2 regions of the Hahella sp. KA22 genome follow, and region 2 is predicted to be linked to the other one. Evidence: predicted binding sites of a transcription regulator. Region 2 holds the regulator's gene; the other holds the start of a gene.
What was found. Region 2 encodes PhoB, which activates phosphate uptake and scavenging genes when phosphate is short. Its sites were predicted from a motif close to TGTCATANNNNTGTCANA; they were not measured.
Positions count from the first base shown of each region.

Region 1 (7,674 bases), 2.6 Mb from region 2:
TTTTACCGTTGACGGAAAAAGATTGGCTTTGCGTTTTATGCAAAACAGATTTGATTATAGGTCTTATTTCTAAGTTTTTTGCATAGATTGATAATGCCCATGGCTAAAGCCGATATCGTTAATTAATAGAAGGAACAAGATGATGAGCACTCGTATCGCCCTGACTGAAATCCCCAAGCCCCTATATGCCGCTATGATGACGGTGGAAAGCTACGTACGCGGAACCGGTCTCGCAGAAGAGCTGCTGGAGCTGGTGCGCCTGCGGGCGTCGCAGATCAATGGCTGCGCCTACTGTGTCGACATGCACTATAAGGATGCAGTGGCGGCTGGCGTCGACCCGTTGAAATTGAACGCCGTCGCAGTATGGCGTGAAATGGCGTGCTTTGATGACAAGGAGCGGGCGGCGCTGGCGCTGACAGAGACATTGACCTTGGTGGCGGAGCAGAAAGTGGAGGACGCCTTGATGGAAAAGGTGATCGGCCTGTTTGGCCATGCGCAGGCGGCGAATCTTGCTCTGGCTATCGCGCAGATCAACAGTTGGAACCGCTTGGCGAAGACTTTTTCCTATACACCCGGTGATTATCAGGTAGGGCAGTACTCTTAAGCGCCCTGCGGTGCTGGCCTTATCCAGACCTACGCGGTGGGGGCGTTTGCTCCTTCCGCTGCTTTCTCCTCCAGCTCTCTATCTCGATTCACAGTCATCCCTCCTTCTATCTATCTATATATGTATCTATATATGTATCTATATAGGTTTGCATCGGTGATACGCAGATTTTCACCGGACCTTTCTGCGGCGGCAGTTTAATCCTTACGCCCGATTACCTGGGCCGTAATTTTGCTAGTAATCTTTTGCACATGATTATCTACGTATTTTCACGTAAAATGACGCGCTCTTCGCCTGCTTCGGAACGGATGGGGACCCGTAATGAAGCGTCTGCGGCGACCTTTGCGGCATCATGTCGCACAGGTCTGTCGACGCGCGAAGGGATTCAGGAAACCACAAGAGAGTGTGTTGAGGCTTACTATGACAGATAGAGTACAAGTAGGCGGCTTACAGGTCGCTAAGGTTCTGTACGACTTCGTGAATGAAAAAGCGATCCCCGGAACTGGCGTTTCTGCGGATAAGTTCTGGTCCGAGCTGGAAGCCGTTATTAATGAAATGGCTCCCAGAAACAAGGCGTTATTGAAAAAACGCGATGAGATGCAGGCGCAGATCGACGCCTGGCACCGCGAGAACCCAGGTAAGGTCGATCTGTCGGCCTATAAAACATTTCTACAAGACATCGGTTATCTGGCGGCGGAAGCGGAAGACTTCCAGATCGCCACCGCCAATGTGGACCCGGAAATCGCCACCATGGCCGGTCCGCAGCTGGTTGTGCCGGTAATGAACGCCCGCTTCGCCCTGAATGCCGCCAATGCGCGCTGGGGCAGCCTGTACGATGCGTTGTACGGTACCGATGTCATCTCCGAAGAAAACGGCGCGGAGAAAGGCAAAGGCTACAATCCGGTGCGCGGCGCCATGGTCATCGAGTTCGCCCGGAAGTTTCTGGACGAAGCTGCGCCCTTGGCCTCCGGCAGTCACAAGGACGCCGTCGGCTACAGCGTGGAGAACGGACGTCTGGCGGTGAAACTGCAGTCCGGCTCCAGCGTCGGCCTGTTGGATGAAAGCAAACTGGCCGGCTACGTCGGCGAACCCTCCTCGCCTAAAGGCCTTCTGCTGCAAAACAATGGTTTGCGCTTCGAGATACAGATTGATGCTAACAGCCCTATCGGCAAAACCGATCCCGCCGGCGTCAAAGATGTTTTGATGGAAGCTGCTTTAACCACTATTCAGGACTGTGAAGATTCTGTGGCCGCGGTGGACGGGGAAGACAAAGTGGTAGCGTACGGCAACTGGCTGGGCCTGATGAAGGGCGACCTGGCGGAAACTTTCGACAAGGGCGGTAAACCCGTTACTCGTACTTTGCACGCTGACCGCGAATACATCGCCCCGAATGGCGAGCGTTTCAGCCTGCCTGGGCGCAGTCTGTTGTTCGTGCGCAACGTCGGTCATTTGATGACGATCGACGCCGTGCTTGACAGCAATGGCGAAGAAATTCCAGAAGGCATTCTGGATGGCATGATGACGTCGCTGATCGCCATTCACGATCTAAAAGGCGAAGGCCCTTTGCGCAACAGCAAGACCGGCAGCGTCTATATCGTTAAACCGAAGATGCATGGCCCGGAAGAGGTGACGTTCACCAACGATCTGTTCGCCCGTATCGAGGATGCTCTGGGACTGCCGCGCTTCACTCTGAAAGTCGGCATCATGGACGAAGAGCGTCGCACGACTATTAATCTGAAGGCGTGCATCAAAGCGGCGGCGGACCGGGTGGTGTTCATCAATACCGGCTTCTTGGACCGCACAGGCGACGAAATCCACACCAGTATGGAAGCGGGCCCTGTAGTGCGTAAGTCTACGATGAAACAGCAGCCCTGGATCAACGCTTATGAAGACTGGAACGTGGATACCGGTCTGGCGGTGGGTCTGAAAGGCAAGGCGCAAATCGGCAAAGGCATGTGGCCGATTCCCGACGAAATGGCGCAGATGCTTCAGGCCAAAATTGGCCACCCGCAAGCGGGCGCGAATTGCGCCTGGGTGCCGTCTCCCACTGCGGCGACTCTGCACGCCTTGCATTATCACAAGGTGAACGTGGCGGCGCGTCAGGAGGAGATTGCTTCCCGTACCCGCGCGTCTCTAGATGATATCCTGACCATTCCCTTACTGGGCGATCAGGCTTTGTCCGCGCAGGACATTCAGCAGGAGCTGGATAACAACGCGCAGGGCATATTGGGCTATGTGGTGCGCTGGGTCGATCAGGGCGTGGGTTGTTCCAAAGTGCCTGATATTAACGACGTGGGCTTGATGGAAGACCGCGCGACGCTGCGGATTTCCAGTCAGCATATCGCTAACTGGCTGCGTCATGGCGTTTGCTCGAAAGAGCAGGTGCTGGAAACCATGCAGCGCATGGCGGCGATTGTAGACAGTCAGAACGCCGGCGACCCCAGTTACCGCAATATGGCTCCGAATTTTGACGACAGTGTGGCGTTTCAAGCCGCTTGCGACCTGGTGCTGAAAGGTTGCGAACAGCCTAACGGTTATACCGAGCCGCTACTGCACGCCTATCGTCGCAAGGCGAAAGCCAAATTCGGCGGTTGATCCTGTAACGCTGAATGCAAAACGCCCGGTCTGAAGCCGGGCGTTTTCGTTTTCAGGCAAATGCCTCTTGCGTCCCGCCTTAGGTGACGGAGCCCACCGCCAGCAACGGCGATGCGTCGATATCAGTGGCGTCCATCATGTCCGCGACTTTGGCGAGGCTGGCCAGGATCAGATATTGCTCCCACTCCGGCAGGTTGTCGAAGCGGGAGGTGAACAGCTCCTGCAGCGGCCGGGGGGCGCCCGCCAGCACTTCTTTGCCTTCATCCGTCAGCACCAGATAAATGCGCCGTTTGTCTACCGAGTCGCGAATACGCGCCACCAGATTTTTCTTTTCCAGGCGGTCAACGATACTGGTGACCGTCGCCTGGCTCAGACTGATGTTCTGCGCGACCTGGCTCATCGTTGTGTTTCGGGAGTCGCCGATGGAACGAAGAATTAATAACTGCGGCGCGGTGAGTCCGGTTTCTTTGCCCAATTGCTTGGAGCGTAGGTCCGCTGCACGAATAATCCTTCGTATCAGGACCAATACTTCATCGTGTCGAGTCATGGGTAAATTACATCAATGGAAAAACTCATATTATCCTTCATACTTGTTGGGCTATCCACCTTTTAATTTGTGACATAAATATTACATGACAAAATTTTAAAATTACCTAAAAACAGAAGTATAGGAGGTTTCGCGCATATCAGTTACTTTGTTGTCAAAGTAAATGTGTGCTAATATTGATCAGCTATATGTATGAACAAACCAAGGAGTTCTTATGTGTGGCATATGCGGAGAGATCCGCTTCGACAACCACTCGCCCGATTTAAATTTCATCCGTCACGCCAACGACATTCAAACCCCACGCGGCCCGGACGCGGAAGGTGTCTTTGTTCAGAACAATATCGCATTCGGCCACCGGCGCCTGAAAATCATGGACCTCTCCGACGCATCCCAGCAGCCGCTGTACGACCCTGCTTTGGGGTTGGCGCTGGTGTTCAATGGCGCTATCTACAATCACCGGGAATTGCGCGCGGAATTGGAAGGCCGGGGTTATACATTTTACTCTGACGGCGATACGGAAGTGGTGTTGAAGGCCTATCACGCATGGGGCAAGGATTGCCTGACCCGGTTCAACGGGATGTTTGCGCTGGCTGTTTGGGAGCGCGACAGTGGTAAAACGATGCTGGCCCGCGATCGCCTCGGCATCAAGCCGCTGTATTTTCAACATGACGCCAAGGCGTTGCGTTTCTCCTCATTTATGCCGGCGCTGGCGAAAGCGTCGGACTTCAACGCGCGGATCAACCCCAAAGCGTTGAACATGTATCTCAACTTTCACTCCGTCACACCGGCGCCTGATACGATTTTTGAAGGCATCTACAAAGTACAGCCGGGAACCTGGATGGAGCTGGATAAAACCGGAAACATCAACACGGGCAGCTACTGGAGTCTTGCTTTCGGTATGCAGCCCGGCGACGAGACGTTGACTGCGGATGATTGGCGCGATCGTCTGTTAGAGGCCTTGTTTGCATCCGTGCGCCGTCGCAATAACGCGGCGGTTGAGGTCGGCGTGCTGCTTTCCGGCGGCGTCGATAGCAGTCTGCTGGTCGGATTGCTGGCGGAAGTGGTTCCGGACGGGTTTCAGACTTTCTCCATCGGCTTCGAAGCGGTTGGTGGGGAAGAAGGGGATGAGTTCCACTATTCCGATATCATCGCCAATCATTTCAGCACTCGTCACCACAAGATTCAGATCGCTTCGGACCGCATGTTTTCAGCCTTGCCAAAGGCCATCGACGCTATGTCGGAACCGATGGTGAGCCACGATTGCGTGGCGTTTTATCTGTTGTCCCAGGAAGTCAGCAAGTACTGCCGCGTGGTGCAGAGCGGGCAGGGCGCCGACGAAGTGTTCGGCGGCTATCACTGGTATCCGCCTCTGGTCGGCGCGCAAGATCCCTATGCCTGTTATCGCGAAGCGTTTTTTGACCGCAGTTATGAGGAGTACAAGCAGACAGTGCAGCCTCGCTGGATAGCGCCGGATTACGCCGGCGAATTCGTCAAGCAGCACTTCCTGCGTCCCGGCGCCAACGATCCGGTGGACAAGGCGTTGCGTCTGGATATGAGCGTCATGTTAGTGGATGACCCGGTGAAGCGGGTGGATAACATGACCATGTCCGCTGGATTGGAAGCTCGGGTGCCGTTCCTCGATCACGAACTGGTGGAACTGGCCGCGCGTATCCCGTCGCCATTGAAGGTCAGAGATGAAGGCAAATGGATTTTGAAGGAAGCCGCGCGCCGCGTGATTCCCTCTCAAGTGATTGATCGCCCCAAAGGCTATTTTCCGGTGCCTGCGCTGAAGTATCTGCGCGGAACCATTCTGGAATGGGTGAAGGAAGCCCTGTCCACGCAAAGCGCACGGGAGCGCGGCCTGTTTGATCAGGCGTATGTGGACAACCTGTTGTTGTCGCCCGATATGCACATTACGCCGTTGCGCGGCTCCAAACTCTGGCAGCTTGGCCTGCTGGAGCTCTGGCTGCAGCGCCACAATTTATAACGGTAAGCATTATTCAGCCGTGAAGCCCGCAGCGTCACACCGGCGCTGCGCTAAGCAACCTCAGGCACGAAAAGGTTACACCAATATGGCTATTACACCCCGCCATCATCATGAAAGGATGTTGCGCAAACAAATGCCGTCATACGAATCCATGCAGGCGGAACACATACGCGCGGACGCGGACGCGGACGCTCCCAGGAATGTGAGCGTTCACTGCGGTTGGGGGCGACTGCTGCTGGCGAATACATTCGAAAGCCCGAAAGAGCTGGCGAAGAGTCTGACGGAAGAATCCACCGGCGATCGCGATATCGCGCTCTATGTCGCGGACCCACATGTGGTGCTGAGTCATGCGCCGCAGTCGCTGTTTCTTGACCCCTCCGACACCATGCGCTTGTGGATGAGTCAGTATCGTCCGCGCACTCGGGCTCTGCCTGGCGTCACCGTCAGACGCGCCAGCAGCACGGCGGATGTGGAAGCGCTGAATGCGATTTTCACCCAGAGAAAAATGGTCTGTGCACCTGTGGATCATGTTCTCGCGCATCGTCATTCCAAAGATGTTGTCTATTTGGTGGCGGAGGCGCTGGGCAGCGGCAAGATCATCGGCACCGTGATGGGGGTAAACCACATTAAGGCTTTTGGCGATCCCAGCAAGGGCTCCAGCCTGTGGTGCCTGGCGGTGTCCCCGGACAGCAAGACTCCCGGGGTCGGCGAAGCGCTGGTGCGCTATCTGGCGGAATACTTTCAGACGCGGGAATGCCAGTACATGGACCTTAGCGTGCTGCATGACAATTATGAAGCCAAGGCGCTATACGAAAAGCTCGGGTTTCAGGCGATACGCACCTTTGCGCTCAAAAAGAAAAACGCCATCAATGAGAAGTTGTTTGTTGGGCCGGAGCCCTCCGCGAAGCTGAATCCTTACGCCAAAATCATCGTTAACGAAGCCATGCGCAGGGGCATTGAGGTGGTGATCGACGATGAAGTCAACAACCTGTTCACCTTGAGCTTTGGCGGTCGCCGCATACGTTGCCATGAGTCTCTCACTGACATGACGACAGCGCTGACTATGTCCCTGTGTCAGAACAAGATGCTGACACACCGCACCTGCGCCCGCGCCGGGTTGCGCACGCCGATTTATCAACTGTATGACTCGCGGGAGCAGGCGGAAGAGTTTCTCGCCGATCACGGAGCGGTGGTGGTGAAGCCCCTGGATAGCGAGCAGGGTAAAGGCATTTCCGTGGATATCCGCAATGTGGACGACCTGCACGCCGCGATCAATAAAGCGGAGAGTGTTTCCTCCTCTGTTCTGCTGGAAACCTACCATCCCGGATTCGACCTGCGGGTGGTGGTGATTGATTTCGACACTGTGGCGGCGGCGATTCGTCGTCCAGCGGAGATCTACGGCAACGGACGCGACTCCATTCGCACGCTGGTGGAAAAGCAAAGCCGTCGGCGCGCCGCGGCGACAGGCGGTGAAAGTCAGATACCCATGGATGCGGAAACCGAACGCTGTATTCGCGAGGCGGGTTATGACTGGGACAGCGTGTTGCCAGTAGAAGCGCACCTGTTTGTACGGCGCACCGCCAACCTGCATACCGGCGGTACGCTGATTGACGTCACCGATGATCTGCATCCCGAACTGCGCGCGGCGGCGGAAGAAGCCGCCAGAGCGCTACAGATTCCGGTGGTGGGTATGGACTTCATCGTCAAGGACCACACCTCGCCGGATTACGTCATTATTGAAGCTAATGAACGCCCGGGGCTGGAGAATCACGCGCCCCAGCCAACGGCGCAACGTTTTATCGATTTGCTGTTCCCGCTGACGCGGAGCGTACGACATGCATCTTAGAGGCGAAGTTATGATAGAAGAGAAAGGCTATACCCTGGACTCTGAGTACCTCACCAAAGTATTGCTCGAATTGCTGGCCATACCTTGCCCCACCG
Region 1 is NZ_CP035490.1:5,644,584-5,652,257, reverse strand. It holds gene EUZ85_RS24930 (carboxymuconolactone decarboxylase family protein) at 140-604, shown strand; gene EUZ85_RS24925 (malate synthase G) at 1,025-3,199, shown strand; gene EUZ85_RS24920 (MarR family winged helix-turn-helix transcriptional regulator) at 3,279-3,746, opposite strand; gene EUZ85_RS24915 (N-acetylglutaminylglutamine amidotransferase) at 3,961-5,733, shown strand; gene ngg (N-acetylglutaminylglutamine synthetase) at 5,819-7,579, shown strand; gene EUZ85_RS24905 (osmoprotectant NAGGN system M42 family peptidase) at 7,590-7,674, shown strand, end outside.
Region 1: EUZ85_RS24915 (N-acetylglutaminylglutamine amidotransferase) is a predicted target of PhoB. The motif match lies at 3,815-3,832, and genes of this name have one in related genera.

Region 2 (7,674 bases):
CGGGCCCGTTTGCAGATAGTGCAGCCCTGCTGACTGGTGGTTCTACATCTCCTAAAAAACCAGCGCCGGACCCAACGTCAGGTAAGAAAGCGCTGGCGCAGATTCGATTTGCTGAGTTCAACCTGCCCTGTGTGATCAAGGCCATTACTTTGACTGAAGTGAAAGTGATCGCCAAACGGGGGCAGAAGTTTCCGATGATTCTTGATCCCGCCGTGGTGGATATAGAGGTCGACGATGGTGAAACTCTGGAACGGATTAACGGCTACGTGCACATGCTGCAGGCAGTGGAGAAGCGGGTGGACACGGACTTTATCAGCATCGTTATTCGGTTTGTGGATGAAGACCCGGATAAGATGGCGTCGCTGTCCAAGTTTATCGCCAAATTCTAACTCTGGTTAATCACTGACATTCTCGGCTTCCGCTAACGCCTCCGCAGAAGCCATGCGAGTGCGCGGGAAGTGGCAGGTGAAGGTGCTGCCTTCGCCGATGTGGCTGGTGATTTCCAGCTCGCCGTCATGATTGATCAGGACATGCTTGACGATTGCCAGTCCCAACCCTGTGCCGCCGGTATCTGCAGCCCGTGAAGGGTCAGCTCGGTAAAAACGTTCCGTCAGTCTGGGAATGTGCAGGGGATCAATGCCGATGCCACTGTCCCTGACGGCGAAATGCACGCCTTTCTTATCCTCGAACCAGCGCACCCGAATCTCGCCATTGGGAGGCGTGTATTTCACTGCATTCATAACGATATTGGAAAAAGCGCTGTGTAATTGCGTTTCGTTGCCGGTAAGCCCGGCGCTGCTCTCCAGACTCAGCTCTATGCGGTGGCCTTTTTCCTGGCTCAGGGCGCGGGCGTCGTCGCAGATAGCGCGCAGCATGCTATCCACATCCACCAACGTAGCTTTGAAGTTGGAGCCGTCATTCTCTATGCGGGAAAGCAGCAGTAAGTCATTGACCAGTGCTTCCATACGCTGCGCTTGTTGCTGCATCTGGTTCAAGGCGCGATTCCAGCGAGGAGGCAGTTCATCGGCGTTGTCGATGAGGGTCTCCAGATAGCCGGATATGACCGTCAATGGCGTGCGCAACTCATGGGATACGTTAGAAACGAAGTCCCGTCGCATCTCTTCCAGACGGTATAGCCGCGTCACATCCTGCACCAGTAGCAGGCGATCGTCTTCTCCGAACAGTGTGATATGAAACTGTAACTTCAAGTTGGGATTATTGGGGGCGTTGAGGATCAACGGCTCCTGGTATTTCTTGGAGGTGAAGTAGCGCTTGAAAATAGGCGTGCGGATCAGGTTGTAAATCAGCTGGCCCCGGTCGGTCGGATATTTGAAGCCCAGCAGCTTCTCCGCGGATTGGTTCCACCAGTCCATAGCGCCTTCGCTGTTGGTCATGACGACAGCGTCTTTAAGGGCGTTGGTGGATTCCTGGATGCGGTCGATCATGGCTTGCAGTCGATCGCGGGAACGATAGTGCTGAACCTGGAGACGATGAATGCCGTCGAATAGATCTCCCCATAATCCGCGGCTCTCGGGAGGGTCTTCCATTTTCGCCTGGTACAGCCAGCGGTGCATGCGAAACGCCTGGGTGAGCGTCCACCCCAGGTAGGCGGTGAGACCGAACACCAGCGCCCAGGCTACTGAACCGATAATAAGGCCGACAATGATGCAGCCCAGCAAACTGTAAACCAGTAGCCGTACATAATGACGCCAGTGATTGCGCATGCGTTTTATGAATACTTCTTTTGGAATTATTTATTTTTTAAGACGGATCGCGGCGCTTATGGCGCTCGGGTCGAAAAGCGATAACCCGTCCCACGCACGGTTTGAACCAGATGATGATGACTGGGCTCCAGCGCTTTGCGTAAACGTCGAATATGCACATCCACCGTGCGTTCTTCCACGTAGACATTGCCGCCCCATACCTGATCCAAAAGCTGCCCGCGAGTATACACCCGTTCCTGATGCGTCATAAAGAACTGCAGGAGCTTGTATTCCGTGGGGCCCATGTTGAGCGCATCGCCTTTGGCGGTGACGCGATGGCACACTGGATCGAGGCGGAGTCCTTCGACCTCAATGGGGGTTTCCATGCCTTGTACGGCGGTGCGGCGCAGCACTGCTTTCAGGCGCGCGACCAGTTCTCTGGGAGAGAATGGTTTGGTGATGTAATCGTCTGCGCCCACCTCCAGGCCCTGGACTTTGTTGTCCTCTTCGGTTTTGGCGGTGAGCATGATGAGAGGGATTTCCGAGGTGTTTTGGTCTCGCTTTAACCGGCGTGCGAATTCAATGCCGCTGACGCCGGGAAGCATCCAGTCCAGCAGTATGAGGTCCGGCTTCTGATCAATGATCAATGCATGCGCTTCCCGCGCGTCCCCGGCCTCCAGGTAGTCATAGTCAGCCATTTCCAGAGCGACTGCGATCATTTCCCGGATGGCGGGCTCATCGTCCACTATGAGAACTTGTTTGCTTGCCATGCAAAACACCTTTTTGAATACTCGATTGCCGAATTATTACAACGGCGTTTTGTTACAAGTATATGACAGGCGCTTAATTAATGTGATGGAAATGAGCCCGACCGTTTGCAGTCGGGCTGTAAGCTTGGCGGAATGGGCTTTAGGGACGGAAAATAAACTCCAGAACCAAGCCAAGAAAAACGGCTGCGCCAACCCAGTGATTGTTGAGGAAGGCCTTAAAACAGTGCTGGGAACTGCGGTCGCGAATCAGGTGCTGTTGATACACAAACAACATGGCGGCGGCGATCAGGGAGACCTGGAAGTAAATGCCCAGCTCGTATTGCGCGCCGACCATGAACAGGATGCCCAACGTTAATACCTGCAAGCCCGCCACGGCGGCGCGATCCGCCTCGCCAAATAGAATGGCGGTGGATTTAACCCCGATCTTGAGGTCGTCCTCCCTGTCCGCCATGGCGTACATGGTGTCATAGGCGACAGTCCATACCACTGTCGCGGTGTACAGCAGCCATGCCTGCTGCGGCACGGCGTCAAGCTCCGCGGCGAAAGCCATGGGTATGCCCCAGGCGAAGGCCGCGCCCAGTACGACCTGGGGCAGGTAAGTGTGGCGCTTCATGAAGGGGTAAGTTGAAGCCAGCGCCAGCGCTCCGGCTGAGAGGTAAATCGTCAGGGCGTTGGTGAACAGCACCAGAATGAAAGAGACCCCGACCAGAACGCCGAACAAGGTCAGCGCCTCTTTTTCCGTCACCCGGTTCTGTGCAAAGGGACGGCTTTTGGTGCGCTCGACATGCATGTCTATACGTCGGTCTGCATAGTCGTTAATGACGCACCCGGCCGAACGCATCAGCAGGACGCCGACAACGAAAATGAACAGGTTCTTGAGGGAGGGGGAGCCTTCAGCAGCCAGCCATAGCGCCCACAGCGTTGGCCAGAGCAGCAGATAGGTTCCGATAGGACGGTTCAGTCGCGTGAGATCGATATAAACCGGCAATTTCGCCTTGATTTGTTCCGCCAGGGATGGAAGTGGACGCCCTTGGGATTTCATAGCCAAACAGAATCCTGATTTAGTATGTGGTTTGCCACTGTGTTCAAGCTCAGCCGCCCAGTAACTTATTTTCCGCCTGTTCAACTTGATCCGCCGAACCATGCAGAATCAGCGTATCGCCGGGCTGCAGAACAAAATCGCCGGAAGGATCGAAGAATTCCTCATCTCCGCGTCGAATACTATCGACATTACAGGCGGCCAGTTTCATCTGCGCCAGAGAGCGATGACAGCTGTAAGCGCCATCCGGTAGCGTCAACGCATGTAATTTTTCCAGCGGCGTGCCGTCAGCGCCGACCAACTGGGAGTTAATGCCAGGGTAATAACCGTGCAGCATTTTGTAGCGGCTACGGCGCACTTCCTCAATTTGACGATGAATTTTCCTGGCCGGCGCGCCCATAAGGGTAAGCACTTGAGTCACCAACATCAAGCTGGCCTCCAGCGTCTCCGGCACGATTTCCGTCGCTCCCGCTTCCTGCAGCAACGACATTTTTGAGTCATCCGCCGTGCGCACCAGGATCGGCACGTTGGAGCCGGTGGAGCGGACCTTGCGAATGACCGCCAGACTCTTGTCCACATCAGCGTAAGTGATGATCAGCAGGCGCGAGCGCTCCAGGCCCAGCGCCTTGAGAATATCCAGCCGTTCAGAGTCGCCATAGTGCACAGGCTCGCCAGCAGCGGCGGCTTCTTTTACCCGCACAGGGTCCTTATCCACGGCGGTCATGGGCATGCTGCTGCGACGCATGAAGCGGGCGACGGTCTGTCCTACCCGGCCGAAACCGCAGACAATGGCGTGGCCTTCCAGTTCGGAGCAGGCGTTGGTCAACGCTTCCACGCGGGTTTGAGCGACACCCTGTCCTTTATCGGAAGGGAAGCGGGCGCTGAGATAGCGCGCCAGATTCATCAGCCAGGGCGTCAACGTAATACTGAGAATGACAGTGGTGATCACCACTGCGCCAGCTTGTTTGGATATCAGCTGGAACTTTTCGCCCAGTGCGAAGAGAGCGAAACCGAATTCGCCGCCCTGAGCCAGGTACAGGCCGGTCTTCAGCGCAACGGCTCTGTCTTTCTGGTGACGATAGGCGAGGGCGCCGATCAGCGTCGCCTTAGCCAGCAGGAGCATTGCAGTGATGAGGAGAATCCAGGGCCAGTTGGCGAGCACTTCCTGAAAGTCCACGATCATGCCTACGCTGATAAAAAACAGGCCCAGCAGAAGGTCGCGGAAAGGGCGAATATCCGCCTCAATCTGATGTTTATAGTGGGTTTCCGACAGCATCATGCCGGCGATAAACGCGCCAAGCGCCATGGATAGCCCGAAGCTGTGGGTCAAAGCCGCCGCCAGCAGCGACACCATCAACACGGTCAGAACGAAAAGTTCTTCCGAGTGGGATTTGGCGACTTCCGTGAAAATAAACGGCAGCACGTATTTACCAATCGCCAGCATCAACGCGAATAGCAGAGCGCCTTTACCCAGGGTGATGGCCAGTGCCGCCGCCAGGGATCTGTCCGAGCCGCCCGCCAGAAACGGGATCAGAATCAAAAAGATAACCGCAGCCAGATCCTGGAACAGCAGCACCCCCATTGACATGACGCCGTGAGGCAGACCCAGTTCATTGCGCTGCACCAGCTCTTTGCTGACCACCGCTGTGGAGGAAAGCGCCAGAGCTCCGGCGATGATAATGGCCTCTTCCGTACTGGCTTTGAACAGCCGGGCGATGCCGAAGATCACCAGACTGCTCACCGCCACCTGCCAACCGCCCAGGTTGAACACCACCTTGCGTAAAGCAATCATCTTGGCCAGAGAGAACTCCAGCCCGAGGGAGAACAGCAGAAATACCACGCCGAACTCCGCCAGCACCTGGATCGTTTCCACGTCGTCCACCCATCCCAAGGCCGTGGGACCGACGCCGAGGCCCACCGCGAGGTAAGCCAGGACAGAGGGTATGTTCATGCGCCGGAACAGCGACGATACGACGACCGCCGCGGTGATCAGCACCAAAAACTGACTCAGATTAGCTTCATGCATAAGAGGTAAGGAACCAACATCGCCTGTTAGTGAATTGGTTTAGCGCCCGGGCGGGCTTAGCTTAAAGACCTTTTACGGCGTAGATGCCAGGTGCGTTGCGCCAGTAGCCTTTGTAGTCCATGCCATAACCGAATATGTAGCGGTCAGCGACTCTCAGGCCAGTGAAATCGCACTTCTGGCCGGGATAGACTTTACGTTCATGCTGCTTGTCCACCAGCACTGCGGTGTAGACTTTCTCTGGCTTCTTGTCTTGGCAGTAATCGCAGATGGCGTGCAGGGTGGCGCCTTCGTCAAGGATATCGTCAAGGATGATGACCGTACGTCCTTCCAGGTTTTCGGCCGGCTCCACTTTCCATTTCAGACCGCCGCCGCTGGTCTGGTTGTTATAGCGGGTGGCGTGAATATAACTGACTTCCAGCGGAAAGCGCAGCTTGGGAAGCAGCTTGCCTGCGAACACGACGCCGCCGGTCATCACGCAATACACCAAAGGGTTGCTGTCTTTCAGTTGCGCCGTGATTTCCTGCGCCAGACGCTCGATAGCCTGGTCTACCTGCGTTTCGTCGAATAGGCAGTCTGCTTCCTGAAATACCTGCTGCATGTTTTCCATATTATGGGACATTGGAATTACCTGAGAGTTACCGTTGTGATGATGAATGTTCTAAGAATTTATAAAAGTTACAGGGCTTGTTGGCGACGCCGGCGCCTCAACAAAGCCTAGTATAACGATTTAGCCCCGGAATGACTTGATCAATGCCGGCCGGAACCTTATAAATGCACTCACTGTGAATCAGGCGTTTTACCATAAATAAGAAGCTCTTTGCGGCTTTTTTGACAAATTTGAATAGGATACTGTGATGCGTAAATGGCAATGTGTGGTGTGCGGATACATTTATGATGAGGCGGAAGGCTGGCCCGAAGACGGTATCGCTCCCGGAACCCGCTGGGAAGATGTGCCGGAAGACTGGATTTGCCCGGACTGCGGCGTCGGCAAAGAAGACTTTGAAATGATTCAAATCGGTTAATTCGCTCTCCAAGCCGCTCAACTCTCTACTGGAAATATAAAAGGATACGTCATGCCGGATACTGCGCCCATCGTCATTATCGGAACCGGCCTCGCTGGCTATACGCTGGCCCGTGAGTTCCGCAAACTCAATAAAGACGCGCCGGTGCTGATGCTGACGGCGGACGACGGCCATTCATACTCCAAGCCGATGCTCTCCACTGGCTTCGCTAAGGCCAAAACCGCGGATCAACTGTCCATGGCGGACCCCGGCAAGATGGCGGAGCAATTGAATATCGACGTGCGTACGTTCGCCACGGTGACGGCGCTGGACCCGGAAGGACATCGTTTGTACATCGGGGAAGAGGCGCTGGAGTACAGCAAACTGGTGCTGGCCTGGGGCGCGGATCTGATTCATCTGAATATCCCCGGCTCTGGCGCAGGCAAGGTTTTCGCGGTGAATGACTTAATGGATTACCGTCGTATTCGGGATGCCCTGCAAGAGAAAAAGAGAGTGGCGATTCTCGGCGCCGGCTTGATTGGCTGTGAATTCGCCAACGACTTGCTGCAAGGCGGTTACGAGGTGGAGCTGATTGCGCCCTCCGATACCGCGTTGCCGGGCATGCTGCCGAAGGCCGCTGGCGATGCGGTGGTGAAAGGCCTGCAGGCTCAGGGCGCGGTATTCCATTTGGGACAAGTAGCGACAGCAGTGGAGGATACTGGCGACGGCGTGGCGCTGACGTTGGATAACGGCGTCAAGGTGCAGGCGGATATCGTGCTGTCAGCCGTCGGGCTCCGACCGCGTACGTCTCTCGCCAAGCATGCTGGCGTTCAGGTTAACCGAGGAATCGTCGTGGATCGGGAAATGCGCACCAGCGCGGCGGATGTTTATGCATTAGGCGATTGCGCGGAAGTGGATGGGCATGTGCTGTTGTATGTACTGCCGCTGATGGCTTGCGCGAAAGCGTTGGCGAAGAGTTTGGCGGGCGAGCCGACCAGGGTCAGTTATGGCGTGATGCCGGTAGTGGTGAAAACGCCGGCTTGTCCGGTAGTGGTGGCTCCACCGCCGGTTGGCGCAGAAGGTGACTGGCAAGTAGAGCAATCCGGCGATTGCGACGTCAAAGCCCTGTTCGTCA
Region 2 is NZ_CP035490.1:1,272,147-1,279,820, forward strand. It holds gene EUZ85_RS05675 (response regulator) at 1-389, shown strand, start outside; gene phoR (phosphate regulon sensor histidine kinase PhoR) at 396-1,724, opposite strand; gene phoB (phosphate regulon transcriptional regulator PhoB) at 1,781-2,473, opposite strand; gene ubiA (4-hydroxybenzoate octaprenyltransferase) at 2,613-3,515, opposite strand; gene EUZ85_RS05695 (monovalent cation:proton antiporter family protein) at 3,565-5,538, opposite strand; gene EUZ85_RS05700 (hypoxanthine-guanine phosphoribosyltransferase) at 5,600-6,157, opposite strand; gene rd (rubredoxin) at 6,393-6,560, shown strand; gene EUZ85_RS05710 (NAD(P)/FAD-dependent oxidoreductase) at 6,612-7,674, shown strand, end outside.